Regions from separate parts of the Streptomyces sp. NPDC007157 genome, predicted to be linked through region 2. Evidence: riboswitches for the same ligand, from Rfam matches in the RefSeq annotation. Region 2 holds a riboswitch; each other region holds the start of a gene.

Evidence for each region. Region 2 has a riboswitch for cyclic di-AMP ahead of ABZ642_RS07460 (NlpC/P60 family protein). Riboswitches for the same ligand answer to the same signal wherever they lie in the genome.
Region 1: another riboswitch for cyclic di-AMP. It lies ahead of ABZ642_RS26065 (M23 family metallopeptidase); the one in region 2 lies ahead of ABZ642_RS07460 (NlpC/P60 family protein).
Region 3: another riboswitch for cyclic di-AMP. It lies ahead of ABZ642_RS40830 (C40 family peptidase); the one in region 2 lies ahead of ABZ642_RS07460 (NlpC/P60 family protein).

The regions. Positions count from the first base shown of each region.
Region 1 covers NZ_JBEYFE010000015.1:44,215-51,342, reverse strand. Annotated here, with positions in the region: gene ABZ642_RS26070 (GntR family transcriptional regulator) at 168-863, opposite strand; gene ABZ642_RS26065 (M23 family metallopeptidase) at 1,075-1,830, opposite strand; cyclic di-AMP (ydaO/yuaA leader) riboswitch at 1,843-2,005, opposite strand; gene ABZ642_RS26060 (pitrilysin family protein) at 2,208-3,596, opposite strand; gene ABZ642_RS26055 (pitrilysin family protein) at 3,593-4,993, opposite strand; gene ABZ642_RS26050 (DNA topoisomerase IV subunit A) at 5,274-7,128, shown strand, end outside.
Region 2 covers NZ_JBEYFE010000003.1:421,761-428,888, reverse strand. Annotated here, with positions in the region: gene ABZ642_RS07465 (NAD-dependent epimerase/dehydratase family protein) at 1-882, shown strand, start outside; gene ABZ642_RS07460 (NlpC/P60 family protein) at 908-3,160, opposite strand; cyclic di-AMP (ydaO/yuaA leader) riboswitch at 3,169-3,343, opposite strand; gene ABZ642_RS07455 (DUF1996 domain-containing protein) at 3,741-5,666, shown strand; gene ABZ642_RS07450 (lipoprotein) at 5,741-6,382, opposite strand; gene ABZ642_RS07445 (lipase family protein) at 6,594-7,128, shown strand, end outside.
Region 3 covers NZ_JBEYFE010000035.1:29,307-36,434, reverse strand. Annotated here, with positions in the region: gene ABZ642_RS40860 (adenosylmethionine--8-amino-7-oxononanoate transaminase) at 1-1,134, opposite strand, end outside; gene bioB (biotin synthase BioB) at 1,127-2,341, opposite strand; gene ABZ642_RS40850 (8-amino-7-oxononanoate synthase) at 2,489-3,616, shown strand; gene ABZ642_RS40845 (DUF397 domain-containing protein) at 3,676-3,903, opposite strand; gene ABZ642_RS40840 (helix-turn-helix transcriptional regulator) at 3,913-4,773, opposite strand; gene ABZ642_RS40835 (ATP-binding protein) at 4,986-5,444, shown strand; gene ABZ642_RS40830 (C40 family peptidase) at 5,478-5,951, opposite strand; cyclic di-AMP (ydaO/yuaA leader) riboswitch at 5,955-6,168, opposite strand; gene ABZ642_RS40825 (hypothetical protein) at 6,500-6,808, opposite strand; gene ABZ642_RS40820 (ATP-dependent Clp protease proteolytic subunit) at 6,816-7,128, opposite strand, start outside.

The DNA of each region.
Region 1 (7,128 bases), on a different contig from region 2:
ATCGGGGGCGGGCCTTTGCACCGGGCATAGTTAATTCCGCACCGGGCGCACCGAAGGCGCGCCATCGGAAATTCCGGGCGCGCACGAAATAAGGGCAGTAGAGGCCGACAGAGGGCAACGGAAATACTGCTCCACCGAATAACACCTCTTTGTATACGGCGCCCGTGTTAATGCCGCAGGCCCGACATGTTTACGGGATGTTGCGAAGTCCTCACACCGTTGGCCCGGTCCGTGCCGCCGGAAAAGCGCAGCCGGTGGGAGACCGCGGATCGCTCGGTGTGCAGCGCGGTGATCGCCCGCGCGCGCTCGCTGTCGCCGCGCGTCACCGCGTCCACGATGGCGCCGTGCTCGGCCCAGGACTCCACGGGGTTGGCGGGCGCGTCCACGGCGTACATCCAGGCGATCTTGTGCCGCAGCTGGGTCAGTGTCGAGGTCAGGGCGTGGCTGCCGGTGGCCTGGGCGAGTGTCTCGTGGAACCAGCCGCCCAGGGAGCGCAGGTCCTCACTGCCGCCCCGGCGGGCCCGTTCCTGGCCCAGCCTGACCAGTCCGCGCAGCACCTTGAGGTGGGCCTCGGTACGGCGCTGGGCGGCCCGGGAGGCGCCGAGCGGCTCCAGGAGCAGGCGCATCTCCAGCAGGTCGGCGGCCTCCTGCTCGGTCGGTTCCGCGACGCACGCGCCCGCGTGCCGGCGCGTCACCACGAAGCCCTCGGCCTCCAGGGTGCGCAGGGCCTCGCGGACGGGGACGCGCGAGACGCCGTAGCGACGGGCCAGGAGTTCCTCGGTGAGCCGGCTGCCGCGCTCGTAGACACCCGCGACGATGTCGTCCCGGATCGCTGTGCATACCGAGTGCGCCGGAATACGCATGTCCGACCTCCGCCTTAATCCCCGTGAAACGCCGCCGAGTGGCGTCCGTTCCGTGACTCTATTGCAATGAGCGGGAATTTCCGAAGGCGGCCCTGAATCCATGCATATTTTTTGGACACCGGGGTCACGAAAACGACGAAAGCCCCGGCTCGGGGGCCGGGGCTTCTGGGCTCTCGCCATGCGACGTCACATGTTCGTCCCCGTGCTCGGGTCAGACGTGCACGCCGTGCTTGCGGAGATAGGCGACCGGGTCGACGTCCGAGCCGTACTCCGGGGTCGTGCGGGCCTCGAAGTGGAGGTGGGGGCCGGTCACGTTGCCGGTCGCGCCGGAGAGGCCGATCTGCAGGCCCGGGGTGACCTTCTGGCCCACCGAGACGCCGATCGACGAGAGGTGACCGTACTGGGTGTACATGCCGTCGGCCATCTTGATGACGATCTGGTTGCCGTAGGACCCGCCCCAGCCGGTGGAGACCACCGTGCCGGTGCCGACCGCGTGCACCACCGTGCCGGTGGCGGCGTGGAAGTCGATGCCGGTGTGGGCGCCGGAGGACCACAGGGAGCCGCCGGTCTTGTACCCGGTGGAGACGTACGAGTCGGAGATGGGCGCGACGAAGGCGTTGAGGCGCTTGCGCTCGGCCGCCCGCGCGGCGCGCGCCGCGGCCTCGCGCTCCTTCTTGGCCTTCTCCGCGGCCTTCTTGCGCGCGGCCTCCTCGGCCGCCTTGCGCTCGGCGGCGGCCGTCTGCGCGGCGGCCTGGGCGTCGATCTGGTCGGCGACCGAGTCGCTGACCGTGATCACCGGGGTGAGGCCGGTCTGCTCGACGGAGTTCTCCGCGGCGAGCGCCGGGGCGGCCGAGACGGTGCCGATGACACCCGTGGTGGTGAGGGCCGCGATGCCGGCGGCCTGCGCGGTGGTGCGCTTCACCCGGCCGGGGCGACGATGCTTCCCGGGGGCGCACATGAACGCCATGTAGAGGCTGGTCCTTTCCTTCCCTCTCGCCTACCGGGTTAGCTGACGGGTTCGGAGCAGGAAGGTCTCCTACGGGCCCCCTCGCGGCTCGCGCGGGCGCCCGATTCACCCCAGGGACGCATGGGTCCCCGGCTCCCCTGGCTCGCGCCGTACGGGGACTCGGCGATGACTGTCCGGTGCCGCGGGCGCGGCGCACTGCCTGACGGACAGTCCGGAAGAACCTACGAGGACGTCCTCGCGATGCTCAAACGGATCACGGCTTTTGTCGCGCATCCCACAGGGCAGACAGGCAACCTCCGCCCCAATTCGGACATTCGGCGGCCCTGGTGACCTGACAGTCACCAGGGCCGCCTCACGCGCGCGTGCCGCTCGTCGCGTTACTCCGCGGCGACGACCGTCACTTCGCCGATGCCGAGGGCCTCGACCGGCTCCTTGATCTGCGCCGCGTCGCCGACGAGGACGGTCACCAGGTGGTCGACCGGGAAGGCGTTCACGACGGCCGCGGTGGCCTCCACGGTGCCGGTGGCGGCCAGTTGCCGGTAGAGCGTGGCCTGGAAGTCGTCGGGCAGATACTGCTCGACCTGGTCGGCCAGGGTGCCGGCGACGGCCGCCGCCGTCTCGTACTTGAGCGGCGCCACGCCCACCAGGTTCTGCACGGCGACGTCGCGCTCGGCGTCCGTGAGGCCCCCGGAGGCGAGGGTGCGCAGCACCGTCCACAGGTCCTGGAGGGCCGGGCTGGTGTTCGGGGTGTCCACGGAGCCGCTGATGGCGAGCATCGCGGCGCCGCTGCCGTCGGGGGCGGACCGCAGGACCTGCCCGAAGGCGCGGACGCCGTAGGTGTAGCCCTTCTCCTCGCGCAGGACGCGGTCCAGACGGGAGGTGAGGGTGCCGCCCAGGCAGTAGGTGCCGAGCACCTGGGCGGGCCAGACGCGGTCGTGCCGGTCGGCGCCGACGCGGCCGATGAGCAGCTGCGTCTGGACGGCTCCGGGGCGGTCCACGATGACGACACGGCCGGTGTCGTCGGCGGAGACCGGGGGCACCGGCCGGGGCTGGGCGGTGGAGCCGCGCCAGGCGCCCAGGGTCTCGCCGAGCAGTTCGTCCAGGTCGATGCCGGTCAGGTCGCCGACGACGACCGCGGTGGCGGTGGCAGGGCGGACATGCCGGTCGTAGAACGCGCGTACGGCGGCCGCGTCGATCTTCTCGACGGTGTCCTCGGTGCCCTGGCGCGGTCGGGACATCCGCGCGGTCGACGGGAAGAGCTCCTTGTAGAGCTGCTTGGCGGCCCGGCGGCTGGGGTTGGCCAGCTCGTGCGGGATCTCGTCGAGGCGGTTGCGGACCAGCCGCTCGACCTCGCTGTCGGCGAAGGCGGGTGCCCTGAGCGCGTCGGAGAGCAGCCCGAGTCCCTTGGCCAGGCGGGAGGCCGGGACCTCCAGGCTGAGCCGGACACCGGGGTGGTCGGCGTGGGCGTCCAGGGTGGCGCCGGCCCGCTCCAGCTCGGCGGCGTACTCCTCGGCGGAGTGCTTGTCGGTGCCCTCGGAGAAGGCGCGCGCCATGATCGTGGCGACGCCGTCCAGGCCGGCCGGCTCGGCGTCCAGGGGCGCGTCCAGGAGCACCTCGACGGCGACCACCTGCTGGCCGGGGCGGTGGCAGCGCAGCACGGTGAGCCCGTTGTCCAGGGTGCCGCGCTCGGGGGCCGGGAAGGCCCAGGGCCGGGCGTCGCCCGGCTGGGGCTGCGGGTGGAAGTCCATGGTGGCGAGCTCGGTCACTTGGCCGTCTCCTCGTCGTGCTCGGCGGTGGCGGCCTCGACCGTGGCCTCGGCCTCGGGGTCCTCGGGTACGTCGGCGTCCGCGACCGCCTCCGGGGACTTGGGCTCGTAGACGAGCACCGCGCGGTTGTCCGGCCGCAGGCGGGCCTTGGCGACCTCCTGGACCTCTTCCGGGGACACCGCGAGGACGCGCTGGACGGCGGTCAGGGCGAGCTGCGGGTCACCGAACAGGACGGCGAACCGGCACAGTTCGTCCGCGCGGCCCGCGACGGTCCCCAGCCGGTCCAGCCACTCGCGCTCCAACTGGGCCTGGGCGCGCTCCATCTCCTCGGGCGTGGGGCCCTCCTCGGCGAACCGGGCGAGCTCCTCGTCGATGGCGGTCTCGATGACCGGTACCTCGACGTCACCGGAGGTCTTCACGTCCAGCCAGCCAAGGGAGGGCGCGCCGGCCAGGCGCAGCAGGCCGAAGCCGGCGGCAACGGCCGTACGGTCGCGCCGTACGAGGCGGTTGTAGAGGCGGGAGGACTCGCCGCCGCCGAGGACGGTGAGGGCCAGGTCGGCCGCGTCGGACGCGCGCGTGCCGTCCTCCGGGAGCCGGTAGGCGGCCATCAACGCGCGCGCGGGCACCTCCTCCACGACGACCTCGCGCAGCTGCTCGCCCATGATGTCGGGCAGCGAGCCGTCGCGCGGGGCGGGCTTGCCGTCGTGTGCCTGGATGGAGCCGAAGTACTTCTCGACCCAGGCGAGGGTCTGCTGGGGGTCGATGTCGCCGACGATCGACAGAACCGCGTTGTTGGGCGCGTAGTAGGTACGGAAGAACGCCCGGGCGTCCTCCAGGGTGGCCGCGTCCAGGTCCGCCATCGAGCCGATCGGCGTGTGGTGGTAGGGGTGGCCCTCCGGGTAGGCGAGCGCGGTCAGCTTCTCGAAGGCGGTGCCGTAGGGGACGTTGTCGTAGCGCTGGCGGCGCTCGTTCTTGACGACGTCCCGCTGGTTCTCCATGGACTCGTCGTCCAGGGCGGCGAGCAGGGAGCCCATGCGGTCGGCCTCCAGCCAGAGGGCGAGCTCCAGCTGGTGGGCGGGCATGGTCTCGAAGTAGTTGGTGCGCTCGAAGCTGGTGGTGCCGTTGAGCGAGCCGCCGGCGCCCTGGACGAGCTCGAAGTGGCCGTTGCCCGTCACCTGGGCGGAGCCCTGGAACATCAAGTGCTCGAAAAGGTGAGCCAGGCCGGTACGTCCCTTGACTTCGTGCCGGGAGCCGACGTCGTACCAGAGGCAGACCGCCGCGACCGGGGTCAGGTGGTCCTCGGAGAGCACCACGCGCAGACCGTTGGCCAAGCGGTGCTCGGTCGCTGTCAGGCCTCCGGAGCCTGTCTCGGCCGTGGTCGTGTGACCCATGGGCATGTACGTCCCTTCACTCGCGTCACTCACTCGCGGAAGCGGTCTCGAACCGCGGTTTTCCTGCCGGTCCTGCCACTGTATGCAAGCGTGCCCGGACCCGGCGAAGTTCCCGCACCACGTACGCCCACAGCGGATCGCGTAGCCTGCGTCCGACTCGCTCCCGAACGCCTCCGAGGCACCGGGGCGGGCCGCGGAGACCGGGGCCTGGCCCGGGTTGTCGGTGCCGCGGTCCACAATGGTCAGCGTCAGATCCCGTTCACGCATGAGCAAGGAGCCGGCAGCGATGGCCCGCCGCAGCACGAAGACCCCGCCGCCCGACGACTCGTACGAGGAGAGGATCCTCGACATCGACGTCGTGGACGAGATGCGCGGCTCCTACCTCGAGTACGCGTACTCGGTCATCTACTCGCGCGCCCTGCCGGACGCCCGCGACGGCCTGAAGCCGGTGCACCGCCGCATCGTCTACCAGATGAACGAGATGGGTGTGCGCCCCGACCGCGCCTATGTGAAGTGCGCGCGCGTGGTCGGCGAGGTGATGGGCAAGCTGCACCCGCACGGCGACGCGTCGATCTACGACGCGCTGGTGCGGATGGCCCAGCCGTTCTCGATGCGCGTCCCGCTGGTCGACGGCCACGGCAACTTCGGCTCGCTGGGCAACGACGACCCGCCGGCCGCCATGCGGTACACCGAGTGCCGGATGGCCGAGGCGACCAGCCTGATGACCGAGTCGATCGACGAGGACACGGTCGACTTCACGCCGAACTACGACGGCCAGGAGCAGGAACCGGTGGCGCTGCCCGCCGCGTTCCCCAACCTCCTGGTCAACGGCTCGTCGGGCATCGCGGTCGGCATGGCGACGAACATGCCGCCGCACAACCTCGGCGAGGTGATCGCGGCCGCCCGCCATCTGATCCGGTTCCCGAACGCGGACCTGGACACGCTGATGAAGCACGTCCCGGGCCCCGATCTGCCCACCGGTGGCCGGATCGTCGGCCTGGAGGGCGTCCGGGACGCGTACGAGACGGGCCGCGGCACCTTCAAGATCCGCGCCACGGTCGCGGTGGAGACGGTCACGGCCCGCCGCAAGGGGCTGGTCATCACGGAACTGCCCTTCACGGTCGGCCCCGAGAAGGTCATCGCCAAGATCAAGGACCTGGTCAACTCCAAGAAGCTGCAGGGCATCGCCGACGTCAAGGACCTCACCGACCGCGAGCACGGGCTGCGTCTGGTCGTCGAGATCAAGAACGGCTTCGTGCCCGAGGCGGTCCTGGAACAGCTCTACAAGCTGACGCCGATGGAGGAGTCCTTCGGCATCAACAACGTCGCCCTGGTGGACGGCCAACCGCTCACCCTGGGCCTGAAGGAACTGCTCGAGGTCTACCTCGACCACCGCTTCGACGTGGTCCGCCGCCGCAGCGAGTTCCGCCGCACCAAGCGCCGGGACCGCCTCCACCTGGTCGAGGGTCTGCTCACGGCCCTGGTCGACATCGACGAGGTCATCCGGCTGATCCGCTCCAGCGACAACAGCGCGGAGGCCAAGCAGCGCCTGATGGAGCGCTTCTCGCTGTCGGAGATCCAGACGCAGTACATCCTGGACACCCCCCTGCGGCGCCTGACCAGGTACGACCGCATCGAGCTGGAGGCGGAGCAGGAGAAGCTCACCGCGGAGATCGCCGAGCTGACCCGGATCCTGGACTCGGACACGGAGCTGCGCAAGCTGGTCTCGGCCGAACTGGCCGCGGTGGCGAAGAAGTTCGGCACCGAGCGGCGCACGGTGCTGCTGGAGGCCTCGGGCGCCCCGGCGGCCGTGGTGCCGCTCCAGGTGGCCGACGACCCGTGCCGGGTGCTGCTCTCCTCGACCGGCCTGCTGGCGCGTACGACGAACGGCGAGCCGTTCCCGGAGGACGCCGACGGCAAGCGGGCCAAGCACGACGTGATCGTCTCGGCGGTCCCGGCGACCGCCCGTGGCGAGGTCGGCGCGGTGACCTCGTCCGGCCGTCTGCTCCGCGTCAACGTGGTCGACCTGCCGCAGCTCCCGGAGACGGCGACCGCCCCGACCCTGGCGGGCGGCGCGCCCCTGTCCGAGTTCCTCTCCCTGGAGGACGGCGAGTCGGTGGTCTGCCTGACCACGCTGGACG
Region 2 (7,128 bases):
CTCGCCCTGTTCGAGGCGGACCTGCTCAAGGACGGTTCCTTCGACGAGGCGTTCCGCGGCTGTGCGACCGTCTTCCACGTGGCCTCGCCGTTCCTGATGCCGGAGCGGATCAGGGACGGCCGCCGGGACGTGGTGGACCCGGCGTTGCTGGGCACCCGCAACGTGCTCGCGAGCGTGGACCGCGCCCCGGACGTGGCGACCCTGGTCTTCACCTCCACCGTCGGTGCGATCTTCGGCGACTACTCCGACGTCCGTGAGATGGCCGGCGGGATCCTGACGGAGAAGTACTTCAACACCACCAGCACGGTGGCCGGCAACCCCTACCACTACGCCAAGACGGTCGCCGAGCGCGCCGCCTGGGACGCCGAGGCCGCCCAGGACCGCTGGCGCATGGTCTCCGTCAACCCCGGCCTGATACTGGGCCCCTCGCTCACGCCCGCCTCCGAGTCCGGCAGCCTGTTCCTGCTGGACGAGCTGTTCAAGGGCTACTTCTGCTACGGCGCCCCGGACTTCAGCTTCACCACCGCGGACGTCCGCGACGTGGCCGACGCGCACATCGCGGCGGCGGAGAACCCGGCGGCGAGCGGCCGTTACATCGTGGCCAACGAGACGATGACGTCCTTCCACGAGATGTCCCGGATCATCCGCACCCGCCGTCCCCGGGATCCGCGTCTGCCGCGCACCGCGCTCCCGCACTGGCCGGTACGGATCCTCGGCCCCTCCTTCGGCCTCACCCAGGACTACATACGCAAGCACCTCGGCATCCGCTTCCGCGTCGACAACAGCCGGGGCGTCCAGGACCTGGGCCTCACCTACCGGCCCGTCGAGGAGACCCTCCTGGACCACCACGAGAGCTGGCGCACGCGGCGACGGAGGGTCTGACCCCGACGAACCCGACGGCCGGGGTTCAGGCCGGGCGAACCACCCGGTGGATCGCCGACTCCCCGGCGGTGTAGATCGACTCCTCGCGGATGGACGCCCCCGGGCTCGGCGCGTGGACCATCATGCCGTTGCCCGCGTAGACCCCGACGTGGCTGTCGTTGTCGAAGAAGAAGACCAGGTCACCGGGCTCGATGGCGGCCAGCGTCAGCGGGGTGCCGGCGAACGTCTGGTCCGGCGCGCTGCGCGGCAGCGACACGCCGGCGGCGCGCCAGGCGGCCTGGGTGAGGCTGGAGCAGTCGTACGACTCCGGCCCGGTCGCGCCCCAGACACAGGGCCGCCCGATCTGTGCCCGGGCGAACGCCAGCGCCTTCATGGCCTTGCCGGGCTCGGCCGCGGCACCGGGCACGAGGAAGGAGCCGGTGTCGGTGACGGCCGCCGCGGGGTAGGCGACCGGGGGTGCGGTGGGGACGGGTGCGGTCGGGTAGGCGGCCGGGGGCGCCGTCGGGACGGGGGTGGTGACCACCGGGGGCGCCGTCGGGACGGGGGTGGTGGGGACAGGCGCGGTGGGGAGCGGGGCCGGGGCGGCGGTGGCCGTCGCCATGGGAGGCGAGGTCAGCACGGCGGGGGAGGCCATCATCGCCCACGGCGGGTCCGTCACCGCGGTGGGTATCACCGCCGTGGGCATCGGTCCATCGAGCGCGGTCGTGGCCGGTGCGGTGGCGTAGGCGGCGGCAGCGGGCTGCATTCCGGCGGCGTAGGCGCCCAGGTCGGCGGCGGGCGCCGCGGGGAAGGCGCCGGTGCCGTAGTCGGCCCACGGCAGGGCGGCCGACGGTGTGGCGGCGGTCGGCATGGCGTACGCGGCGGCCGACGGTGTGGCGGCGGTCGGCATGGCGTACGCGGCGGTCGGCATCGCGGCGGTCGGCATGGCGTACGCGGCGGTGGGATAAGCGGTCTCCGCGGCGGCCGGGGGTGCGCCGAGGTAGGCGGCGGTCGCGTCCGGCGCCATGCCCGGGAAGGAACCGGTGCCCATCGTGCCCGGGACCGCCGCGGCCGGCATGGCGGGCGCGCCGGTGGCGAAGGCCCCCGTGTCGGTGGGGGCGGAGGTCGGGAAGGCGCCCATGTTCGTGGGCGCGGCGGTGGGGAAGGCGCCCGCGTTCGTGGGGGCGGCGGTCGGGAACGCCCCCGTGTTCGTGGGCGTCGCGGTCGGGAACGCACCCGTGTCGGCCGGCATCGGGAACGTGCCCGTGGCGCCCGGGGTCATGACCCGGAAGGAACCGGTGTCGCCCGGGCTCGCGGCGGGCATCGCACCCGCGTCCATGGGGGGCACGGCCGGGAAGCCGCCCGTGTCCGCCGGGGACATGGGCTGGGCGGCGCCCGGAGTCATGATGCGGAAGCCGCCCGTGTCCGCCGGGGACATGGGCTGGGCGGCGCCCGGGGACATGACCCGGAAGGCGCCGGTGTCCGTCGCGGGCACCACCGGGATGGCGCCCGTCTCCGTCACGGTCACCGCCGGGAAGGCGCCGGTACCGGTCAGGGCGTCGGTCCGGAAGGAGCCGGTGTCGCCGTACTGGCCGGGCATACCGGCGGGAGCCGGCCACTGCTGCGCCGGGACCTGGGCCTCGGGCGTGGGCCAGGAGGTCTGGGCGGCCGGGGCCGCCTGCGGAGCCGGGGCGGGCGCGGCCGGTTCGAGCGCCGCGATCGCACGCTGTCCGGTGCGCTGCGACAGCACCTCGCGCGCCTTGGCGATCTTCAGCTGGCTCTTGGTCTTGGACGTGCCCGGTGTGGCCCGCCGCGGCGCGGCCGCGGGCAGCGCCTTGGCCGCGCTCGACGGTCCCGGGGGCAGTGCCGCGGGGGACCCGGCCGTCAGTTCCAGCTTCGGGCGCTCCGTCAGTTCGCGGACGACCTCGATGTCGCTGTTCGCGGACGGCCCCGCGGTCAGTTCCGGCCGGGACGGGTCGGAGCCCTCCAACTGGCCGAGCAGGTCGGCCGCCATCGCGCTGACGGGCCGTCGCGGGCCGGGGCGGGCGGGCAGCCGGTCGGCGGGCAGGGCCGCCGGGACACTCGGTCCCAGCCGCGAGCGTGCGCTGTCGAACCACTCCTTGGCGATGTTGTCGAGGCCCGGGTCGTCGCGCCGGGGCCGCTTGAACAGCGGGACACCGCGGGACCGCGAGCCCCCGTTCATCGCACGTGTGGCGTTGTAGTTCCCGGTGGCGTTCTCTGCCTGGTCGTAGAGGCTGTCGATCCGCTGTCGAACCTCGTCACGGCTCTCGGACGCCATGGGGGTCGTGCTCCTTCCGTGCTCCGCCTACCGAGTTAGCTGTCGGGTTCGGGCGGGTCGATCCGGAAGGCATGCCCTACGGCCCTTGCCCCTCAGGGCAGTCGGCCGATTCACCCCAGTGGTTCGGTTGGGTCCCCGGCTCCGGATCGCCCCGTTGGGCACCGGATTAGGCGGAGGCCGCGCGGCCCGACGGGATTCGCCGGGGGGAGCCGAACGGCTTGCCCGTCAACTTAGCCAACTTGTGTCACTCGTGTGAAGGTTGAAGTGCGTAATGTCCGATACGTAATTGTGATGTTCGTCGTAGCGTTCGACAACCGGCCGTCGCGGGACGGTATTTCGCCGGCGTGGCGATCGCCGTCGTACGCCCGTCGGAGCTGGACCGGCGGCGGCCCGAGGGGCTGCTTCCTGTGAGGTCACCGTGAATTCGTGGGGTCGTTGAACACGGTGGCGCCGCGCCGCGTATAGGGCGGGGGATTTCCATGCCCGGCCGACCACGACATGCAGGGGAACGACCTTGAGACCCAACAGGCGCAGACGCCCGACCGGCGCACAACGCGCGACCTTCGCAGCGGTCGCCCTGATGCTCGGCGGCGGAACACTGGTCGCGGTGAACGTCTACGCCTCGGCCACCGAATCGGACCAGTCCGGGCAGACCGCCACCGCTCAGGTGTTGTCCGCGCCCACCGTCTACTGCCCCGACGTCGGCAGCCGGCTGACGGACGTGCCCGACGCGGCCCGGGAGGACGTCGACGGTGAACTCGCCCAGCTGGACCAGCAGATCGTGGCCGCCTACCAGCAGCTCAAGGAGTCGGCCGCGGCGATCCAGCAGAACCCCGGCCTCGCCGACCAGACGATCCTCGATCCGCTGAAGGAGAAGCGGTCGGAGTCCCTTCAGCGCATCGCCGACGCCATCGGCCGCGAGGGCGACCGCCCGCAGGGCCTCGACGATCTCGCCGCCTGCACCCTGCGCTCCTCGGACCAGGGCGCCGGGCAGTCGGCGTCGCCGCAGGACGGCGCCACACCGAGCCAGAGCGCCAGTGCCAGTGCCAGTGCAAGTGCCGGCGCGGGCATCGGCGGCCAGGGCGGCAACGGCCCCGTCGCCGCCGACTACGCCGACATCACCACCGTCCAGCCCAATGTCACGACCCCGGCCGAGCGGCCCGACGGCTCCACCGGCACCTTCGCCTCCAGCTGCGGCGTCAACGCGAACGGCCTGTTCAACTCGGACAACGTGATCGTGGCGCCCGGAGTCTCCAACGGCGCCCACCACTTCCACGACTACATCGGCAACCAGTCCAACAACGCCTTCGCCAGCGACGACGACCTCGCGAACGCCGACACGAGCTGTGCCGACCAGGGCGACAAGTCCACGTACTACTGGCCCGTGCTGCGGCTGCAGAACGGCAAGCAGGAGCGGGACGCCGACAAGCCGGGCGGCGGTACCGAGGGCAACGCCGGACAGATCGTGACGGCGAAGAAGGTCACGCTCACCTTCGAGGGCAACCCGACCTCCAAGGTCACCGAGATGCCCCGGCTGCTGCGCATCATCACCGGCGACGCCAAGGCCTTCGTCAACGGCCCGGCCAACGCCAACGCCTCCTGGAGCTGCACCGGTTTCGAGGACCGGCAGCTCAAGGACAAGTACCCGCTCTGCCCCTCGGGCAGTGACGTCGTGCGCACCTTCAGGTTCCAGAGCTGCTGGGACGGCCGGAACATCGACAGCGCCAACCACCGCACCCATGTGGCGTTCGCCGCGGCCGACGGCAGTTGCCCGGCCGGGTTCCAGGCGATTCCGCAGCTGGTGCAGCGCATCGTCTACGACGTCGACGCACCGAGCCTCCAGGACGGCGGCCGTACGGTTCCACTGTTCGCGGTGGACTCGTTCCCCGAGCAGCTGCACAAGCCGGTGACCGACCACGGTGACTTCATCAACGTCTTCGACGAGAGCCTGATGCGGAAGATGGTCGGCTGCATCAACTCCGGCCGCACCTGCGGGGCCGGGGCCGACGAGCAGCCGCCGTCGCAGAGCGCCGACCCCGACCCGTCGGAGTCGGCGAGCCCGGAGAACCCGCCGTCCGAGTCGGCGAGCCCGGTCACCGAGCCGAGCGACACGGCGACCCCGGCAGACCCGCCGGCCGAGACCGAGAGTGCCCAGCCCTCCGAGCCCCCGGCCGAGCCGTCCGCCACGAAGACCGCCGCCGGCGACACCGGTCTGCCGCAGGTCTACACGAGCGCTTCGCCCAAGAAGTCGTCGGGCACGGGGGGCGGTGTCATCAGCCGGCCGACCGAGCGGCCCGCGACCGAGACCCCGACCGGCACGGCGACCACGGCCGGCGCCGCCCCGGCGGGCCAGGAGGCGCCGTCCACCGCACCCCAGACCGAGCCGCAGGCCGTCCAGGGCGATCTCGCCGAGACCGGCGCCCACCTGTGGCCGGCCCTCTTCGGCGGAGTGCTGCTGGCCGCCGGGTTCGTGCTGCTGTGGCGCACCCGGTGGCGGTCGTCCTGACGCGTGCGACGCGACTCCGTCCGGCCTCGGCCTGACGGAGTCGACGCGGCTCCGCCTGACCCCTGTGCCCGGGGTCAGGCGGAGCGCAGCGTCCGCAGGGCGAGTTCGAACGCGGGGAGCATCTCGTCGTGCTCCGCGCTGTCGAGCCCGCCCAGGTGCAGGACGACGGGTCCGCGGGGCGTGACCACGGCCAGCGCGGACTCCCTCTTGGTCTCGTCCAGCAGCTCGCTCGTGTAGACGTAGTCGCCCCGTACCCCGGTGAGCCCGCCGGACGTGAAGGTCCGGTACCTGGCCTTGCCGGTGCCCTTCTCGGCGGCCACGAAGGCCCGCAGCACCGCGCCGGCGTCACCGCTGCCCGGCTTTCCGGTCGACACCCGCAGAAAGCCGATGGCCCCGGCGGGCTTGGCGTCGATCTCGCAGGCCAGGGTCACCGGACCCTGACGCAGCAGGCTCTGGGCCAGGTCGCCGTCCGTGCCGTTCGAGGCGTCCGCGGCCAGGCCGTCGACGGCGTCCGCCCGCCAGCCGCGGGCGATGTCGAACGTGACCGGCAGCGCGCAGGCCGAACCGGCGGCGCCGACCGTGCCCCCGCTCTGGGCCGCCCCGCTGGACGCCTGCCCCGAGTCCGTGACGTCGGTCGCGCGCGCCGACACCCCGCACCCCGTCAGCAGCCCCGCGAGCAGCGCGAGCGGTACGGCTCTTCTCCCCAGGGTCCCCACCCGTTGCCTCCCCTTCGGCGTCCCCGGCCGGTCACTGTAATCGAGGGCTACGACAGGACCGGACGGGTTTTGGTCCGGTGAGTCTGTGTTGACGGACTGTCATATTACTGAACCGTAACCTGACGGCTGCTACCGCGGGTAACAAGGTGCTCGCTACCGTCGGAGACCCCCGCGCCACCTCCCACGTCCCGCACGTCAAGGAGGTACCCCCATGCCTGTTCGCATCCGCCTGCTGGCCACCGCCGTCGCCGCCGCGGCCTGCCTCTGTGTACAGACCGTGCAGGCCACGGCCTCCCGGGCGGAGGTCTCCCGGGGCGTCACCATCCCCGCCTTCTACGATCCGCCCGCCGGTCTCCCCGCCACCGACGGCACCCTCATCCGCACCGAACCCCTCCCGCTGGCCCTGAGCCTGCCGAGCCTGCCCGGTCCGCTGCCGGGCCGCGCGACCCGGCTGATGTACAGGTCCACCGACTCGGCGGGCGGCCCCGTCGCGGTCACCGGCGCCTACATCGAGCCGACGCTGCCCTGGCTCGGCCCCGGCGCCCGTCCGCTGGTCGCCCTGGCGCCCGGCACCATGGGCCAGGGCGACCAGTGCGCCGCCTCCCTGGGCCTGGAACACCCGCTGCTCCTCAACGGGCGAACAGTGTCCGTCGGTTACGAGGACCTGTCGATCTACCGGCTGCTCGCCGAGGGCGTCGCGGTCGTCGTCACCGACTACGTGGGGCTCGGCGCGACCGACCGGCTGC
Region 3 (7,128 bases), on a different contig from region 2:
CATGTCCACCTCGTGGTCGAGCTGCACGACCCCGATGGCGCCGAGCACCCGGACGTCCCGTACGCCGGGGATCTCCCGGGCCGGCGCCAGGCCGTCCCGCAGTCCCGTCTCGATCCGCTTGACCTCCGCCTGCCAGTCCTGGCCCAGCAGCAGCCCGAGGGAGGCACAGGCCACGGAGGCGGCCAGCGGATTGGCCATGAACGTCGGTCCGTGGGCCAGCACCGGCACCTCGCCCCGCGAGATGCCCTCGGCCACCCGGGGCGTGCACAGGGTCGCCGCCATCGTCAGATAGCCGCCGGTCAGCGCCTTGCCCACGCACATCACATCGGGGGTGACGGCCGCGTGGTCCGCGGCGAACAGCGCACCCGTACGGCCGAAGCCGGTCGCGATCTCGTCGAACACCAGCAGCACGTCGTGCGCGTCGCAGGCCTCGCGCAGCACCCGCAGATAGCCGGGGGAGTGGAACCGCATCCCGCCCGCGCCCTGCACCACCGGCTCCACGATCACCGCGGCCAGTTCGTGCGCGTGCTGCTCGATCAGCGACCGCAGCTGGTCGGCGTACGACTCCTCGTACTCGGCCGGCGGCGCGTCCGCGAAGACCTGGCGGGGCAGCACCCCGGACCACAGCTCGTGCATCCCGCCCTCGGGGTCGCACACCGACATCGGCTGCCAGGTGTCGCCGTGGTAGCCGCCCCGCCAGGTCAGCAGCCGCTGTTTCGCGGGGCGGCCGAGGGAACGCCAGTACTGCAGGCACATCTTGACCGCGACCTCGACCGAGACCGAGCCGGAGTCGGCGAGGAAGACATGCTCGAGACCGGCCGGCGACATGTCGACAAGGAGCTTCGCCAGTCGTACCGCGGGCTCGTGGGTGAGCCCGCCGAACATCACATGGCTCATGCGGCCGAGCTGGTCGCGCGCGGCCTCGTTGAGCACCGGGTGGTTGTAGCCGTGGATCGCCGACCACCAGGACGACATCCCGTCGACAAGGTCGCCCGAGCCGTCCGCGAGCCGCAGCCGGACCCCGCTCGCCGACTCCACGACGAGCGGTTCGGCCCGGCCCGGCATCGGTCCGTACGGATGCCAGACGTGCCGCCGGTCCAGCTCCAGCAGCTCGGGGACGCTCAGGTCAGGCATTGGGCGCGAGATCCGTTCCGGCGCCCCGGCGGCGGACGGCGACCAGGTCGGTCCGCGGCTCGTTGGCCTGAGCGGTGGCGTCCTCGTGGGAGCCGCAGACGCCCGACCCGCACCCGGCCTCGGCATGCGACCCGCACCCGGCCTCGGCGTGCGATCCGCACCCGGCCTCGGCGTGCGACCCGCAGCTGCCGGCCGCGACCTCCGACCGGTGCTGCGGCAGCGTCACCTCGTCGGCTCCCTCGACCACGAACCCGGCGTCCGCGATCATCTCCAGGTCGGCCTGGCCGGCCTGGCCCTCGGTGGTGAGGTAGTCGCCGAGGAAGATCGAGTTGGCGAGGTGCAGCGCGAGCGGCTGCATGGTGCGCAGGTGGACCTCGCGGCCGCCCGCGATGCGGACCTCGACGTCCGGGCAGACGAACCGCACCATGGCCAGGATCCGCAGACAGCGCTGCGGGGTGAGGTTCCACTCCTTGGCCAGCGGGGTGCCCTCGACCGGGATCAGGAAGTTGACCGGCACCGAGTCCGGGTCCAGCTCGCGCAGCGAGAAGACCACGTCGACCAGGTCCTCGTCGGTCTCGCCCATACCCGCGATCAGGCCGGAGCAGGCGGAGAGGCCGGCCGCGTGCGCCTTGTTGACGGTATCCACCCGATCGGCGTACGTGTGCGTGGTCGTGATGTCCCCGTACGTCCCCTCGGACGTGTTGAGGTTGTGGTTGTAGGCGTCCGCGCCCGCCTCGCGCAGCCGCTCGGCCTGACCGTCGGAGAGCAGACCGAGGCAGGCGCACACCTCGACGCCCTCGTTCTGCTCCTTGATCGCCTTGATGGTGCCGGCCACCCGGTCGACATCCCGGTCGGTCGGGCCGCGTCCGCTCGCCACCAGGCAGACCCGCTTGGCACCCCCGGCGAGGCCCGCGGCGGCCGCCTTCGAGGCCTCGTCGGGTTTCAGCCAGCTGTACTTGAGGATCCCGGTCGAGGAGCCGAGGCGCTGCGAGCAGTAGGAGCAGTCCTCAGGACACAGGCCCGACTTGAGGTTGACCAGGTAGTTGAGTTTCACGCGCCGGCCGAACCAGTGCCGGCGCACCTTGCCGGCCGCGGTCACCACATCGAGCACGTCGTCGTCGGAGGTCGCCAGTACGGCGAGCGCTTCCTCGCGGGTCGGCAGCTCGCGCCGAAGCCCCTTGTCCACCAGCGTGTTCAGCAGGTCCATGAGAGCCGATCCTGTACTACGAGGCTGCTCCGGGCCAAGGAGAGTTTGCACAACCCTGTCAGTTCAACGTGTGGGTATTGCCACACAGTGGGTGGCTGGTCGTCCCGCTAGGGTCTGTTCACTGCCTACAAATTCACCGGAGGAGCCATGGCGTTCGGCTGGATCGACGAACAGGCGGAACTCCGCCGCCGCGCCGGACTGGTACGGACCCTGCGCCCCCGCGCCGCCGACTCCCCGCTGCTGGACCTGGCGAGCAACGACTACCTGGGCCTCGCCCACCACCCGGAGGTGGCCGAGGGCGCGGCCGCGGCGGCCCGGACCTGGGGCGGCGGCTCCACCGGCTCCCGGCTGGTCACCGGCACCACCGAACTCCACACCGAGCTGGAGCGCGAGCTGGCCGAATTCTGCGGGTTCGAGGCGGCCCTGGTCTTCTCCTCCGGCTACGCCGCCAACCTCGCCGCCGTCACCACCCTCGGCCCGCACGGCTCCCTGATCGTCTCCGACGCCCTCAACCACGCCTCGCTGATCGACGGCTGCCGGCTGGCCCGGGGCACCACCCAGGTCGTCGGACACGCCGACCCGGACGCCGTACGCAAGGCGCTCGGTACCCATGAGGGGCCCGCGGTCGTCGTCTCCGACACGGTGTTCTCGGTGGACGGCGACGCGGCACCGCTGGCCGCCCTGGCCGAGGCCTGCCGGGAGCACGGCGCCGGGCTGCTCGTGGACGACGCCCACGGGCTCGGGGTGCTCGGGGACGGCGGCCGGGGCGCGCCCCGCGCGGCCGGGCTCTCCGGCGCCGACGACGTGGTGGTCACGGCGACCCTGTCGAAGTCGCTGGGCAGCCAGGGCGGGGCCGTCCTCGGCCCGGCCCGGGTGATCGACCATCTGGTGAACGCGGCCCGGACCTTCATCTTCGACACCGGCCTGGCCCCCGCCGCGGCGGGGGCGGCCCTGGCGGCGCTACGGCTGCTGCGCCGGGAGCCGGAACGCGCGGAGCGGGCCCGTCAGGTCGCCGCGGAGCTGCACGCACGGCTGACCGCCGCGGGTCTGGAAGCGGTGCGTCCGGACGCCGCGGTGGTCTCCGTGCGGGCCCCGTCCCCGGAGGGGGCCGTGCGGTGGGCGGCCGACTGCCGTACGGCAGGCCTGGCCGTGGGCTGTTTCCGTCCGCCGTCCGTGCCGGACGGCATCTCACGGCTCAGGCTCACCGCCCGTGCGGACCTCTCCGGGGCCGAGATCGAACGCGCTGTACAGGTGATCGGTGAGACACGACCATGAGTCGGCGTGACAGGGCCGGGTCCTGACCGATTGCGGATACGGAGTCGGTTACGGGCTGATCAGCCGGTGAGCGCCGACAGGAAACCCGCCCAGCTCCCGGGGGAGAAGAGCAGCGCGGGTCCGGCCGGATCCTTGGAGTCGCGTACGGCGAGCAGTCCGGTCAGCCGACCGGAGCGCGGCCGTGCCGTCTCCACACAGTTGTTCGCTCCGGTGCTGTAGCTGCTGCGCAGCCACCGCAGTCCGTGCAGATCAGCACTTGAAGGTACGTTCCGAGGCAGTGCAGTCATGGTGCCTCCTTACGCGCCGTCACCTATCCCGGCGATGTAATCCAACGAGTCCTCGGGCGAAAGGGCGTGGATCTTAAGGGTGTTGAAGGCCTCCGTGTAGGCCTGGAGGTCTTCTTTCCGTTCGAGGTAGAGGCTACTCGTCAACTGGTCGAGAACAACCACGTCCAGATCGGAAGTGCTCGGAAATGAGAAGATTACGAAAGGCCCGGTGACGCCGATATGCGCTCCGGCCGAGAACGGCAGCACCTGGAGCCGTACCTGGGGCAGCCGGGCCGACTCCACCAGCCGTTCCAGCTGTCTGGCCATCACGCCCGGGCCGCCGACCTCCCGGCGCAGCACCGCCTCGTCCAGCACCGCGTTCAGCTCCAGCGGCGGACGGTTGCGCAGTACGTCCTGCCTGGCCAGACGTACCTGCACGAGGGCGTCCAGGGCCTCGTCGTCGAGTCCGTCGGCGGCCGCCCGGGTCACGGCACGCGCGTACTCGGGGGTCTGCAGCAGGCCCGGTACGACCGAGGTCTCCAGCGTGCGCATCGCACTGGCCTGCGACTCCAGACTGATGAAATCCCGGTAGGTGGGCGGCAGCACCCCACGATAGGCATGCCACCAGTGGTGTCGCCCGGCGGTGTCCTCCGACCCCGCCAACACCAGCAGCAACTCGCGCAGTTGCCCCTCGACCACGCCGTAGGCGTCGAGGAGTAACCGCACATCGGCCGGTTTCACACCGCTGGCGCCGGTCTCGATCCGGCTCACTTTCGACTGATGCCAGCCCACCAGACGGGCGGCTTCACCGCTCGTGAGGCCGGCGCCGGTGCGCAGTGTGCGCAGTTCGGCGCCCAGTTTCCGGCGGCGTACCGCGGGACCGTTCTGCATGGGCTACTCCTTACTCCTTCCGAGCCGCCCAAATACGCTCTGGGGTCGCAGAGTTCACCGCATCGAGCGACAGATATATGCATATCTTGGTGGATCGCTCCCCTGACCGTCCTGGTAATGGCAGTCTGACGAAGAAGCACCAGTCCGGGACCGTACTCGAACCATCCGCACCGTGTCGGGCTCCGGTCCCGTGGGAAAGGGACGACGTCGCCATGGCAGACCACCTGGAAGCATCCGTCACTCTGCCGAGCGATCCCGCCTCGGTCTACGCGGCCCGCTGCTACGTGCTGAGCACCCTCGCGGAATGGGGGCTGCCACCGGAGACGGAGACCGCGGACACCATCCGCCTCATCGTCTCCGAACTCGCCACCAACGCGGTGCAACACACCTTCGGGCAGTCACCCACCTTCACGGTGGGCCTCGTCCTCGACCGTGACGAACAGCTGCGCATCGGCGTCACGGACAGCCATCCGCGGTTCCCCAAGAGACTCCCAGCCGCGGTCCAGCAGGACAACGGGCGCGGCATGGTCATCATCCGCTGGCTCACCGCGGAGTGCGGCGGCAAGCTCCGGGTGCGCCCCACCCGGGAGGGCGGCAAGACCGTCTTCATCGAACTGCCCTGGGCAGTCCCGGCCGGTACGGTCACCGCCGCCGGCCAGCAGGAACCGTAGCCCCGAGTTCCCGCCGGCCGGCCGCTGGATGGGTCAGCTGACCCGGCCGTACCAGACGCTTCGCGTCCAGATCTTCTGGAGCTTCACCACGTCCCCGGTCTTCGGGGCGTGCCAGATCTTTCCCTTCCCGGCGTAGATGCCGACGTGGTACACGCTGGAACCCGAGTGGAAGAAGACCAGGTCCCCGGCCTTGCGGTTGCCGGCCGAGATGTGACGGGTCTTGTTGTACTGCTGGGCCGCCGTACGCGGGAGCTTCTTGCCCGCCTTCTTGAACGAGTACAGCGTGAGTCCGGAGCAGTCGAACCGGTTCGGTCCGGTGGCACCCCAACTGTAGGGCGAGCCCTTCTTCGAGGCCGCGATCCGAAGTGCTTTCGTCCCCATCGTGGCGGCCGAGGCGTCGGAGGCGACACCCGGGATCACGATGGAGCCGCCCACGGCGGCGATGGTGAGCGCCGAGGCCGTGCCGGCCCGCGCCATCAGCGACGGGACACGATTGAGCGCAGTCATGCGCAACCCTTCGTCAGCCGCCTGTGAAGGATGACCTGTCGGATTCGGGCTGGCGAAGTTGCCCGGCCGTGTTGCCACGGCTTCACCCCAAGGGCTGCACGGCCCGGTCATGCTGCGACCGTTCCGGCGACCCGTCGTGCTTGGGTCCTCCACTCCTGCCGATCCACTTCCGTCGACCGGGCATCCGGACGGCGGCAGGACTCGGCGTCCGCCCGGATCGCCCCGCCGTTGTGGCGGGGGCTTGTCGTCAGACAGGGATCTTCACTCACCCGTGTCCGAAAATCCCAACGGAACCGTGGATTTGTGGGGTTAGTCACCACCCACCCGTTCGGGTGGACAGCACTGTGTTCGATTATTCGTCAACTGCCCGACGTAGCCCCGGACCTGCACCGAAGCCGTCCGCGGGCACCTTCGAGCACGCACCTTGAGCGGCCCCGGCGGTCAGGTAAAACCACGCCATCCTCCGCCGAACGGCGGTAACCCCTTTGGGTCGTTTCAACTCCGGCCCGGCCGGCCGGTGGACGCGTGGCTCCGGACTTCGCCCGGCGTCACCGTACGCAGTCGGGCGGGAGTGCGACGCGCGCGGTCCGGCGTTCGCCGTCGAGCACCCGCAACGCCCGTGCCAACGTGTCCCCGTGAAGCTCCGTCTCGCCCCGTCCATGCATCAGGGCGAGCGCGTCGCGCAGCTCGGCCGCCGCGCGCACCAGCGCCTGCGCGGCGCGCAGCCCACGATAGGTGTCCTCGTTCTGCGCCGGGTTGATTCGGCCCAGCAGGTCGACCACGTCCAGATAACGGTCGATCAACTCGCCCTCGGCGCGGGTCAGCGCGGGCAGCGGCGGCAGTTCAGGTGGCAGCATCGAGCGCTCACCCCTCGTCCGGCAGGCCGGGCGAGGGCCGGCGGCCGGGCACGATCCGGTCCACCAGCCCGTACGCCAGCGCCGCCTGCGCGTCCAGCACCAGATCCCGCTCCAGATCCTGGTGGACCTGGGCCGGTGTGCGCCCGGTGTGCCGGACGAGCATCTCTTCCAGCAGCGTGCGGGTCCGGTCCAACTCCGTCGCCCGGATGACCAGATCACTCGGCTGGCCCTGTACCGGTTCCGGCAGCGACGGCTGCTGGAGCACGACGCGCGCACCCGGCAGCACGGAGCGCTTGCCCGGGGTGCCCGCCGCGAGCAGC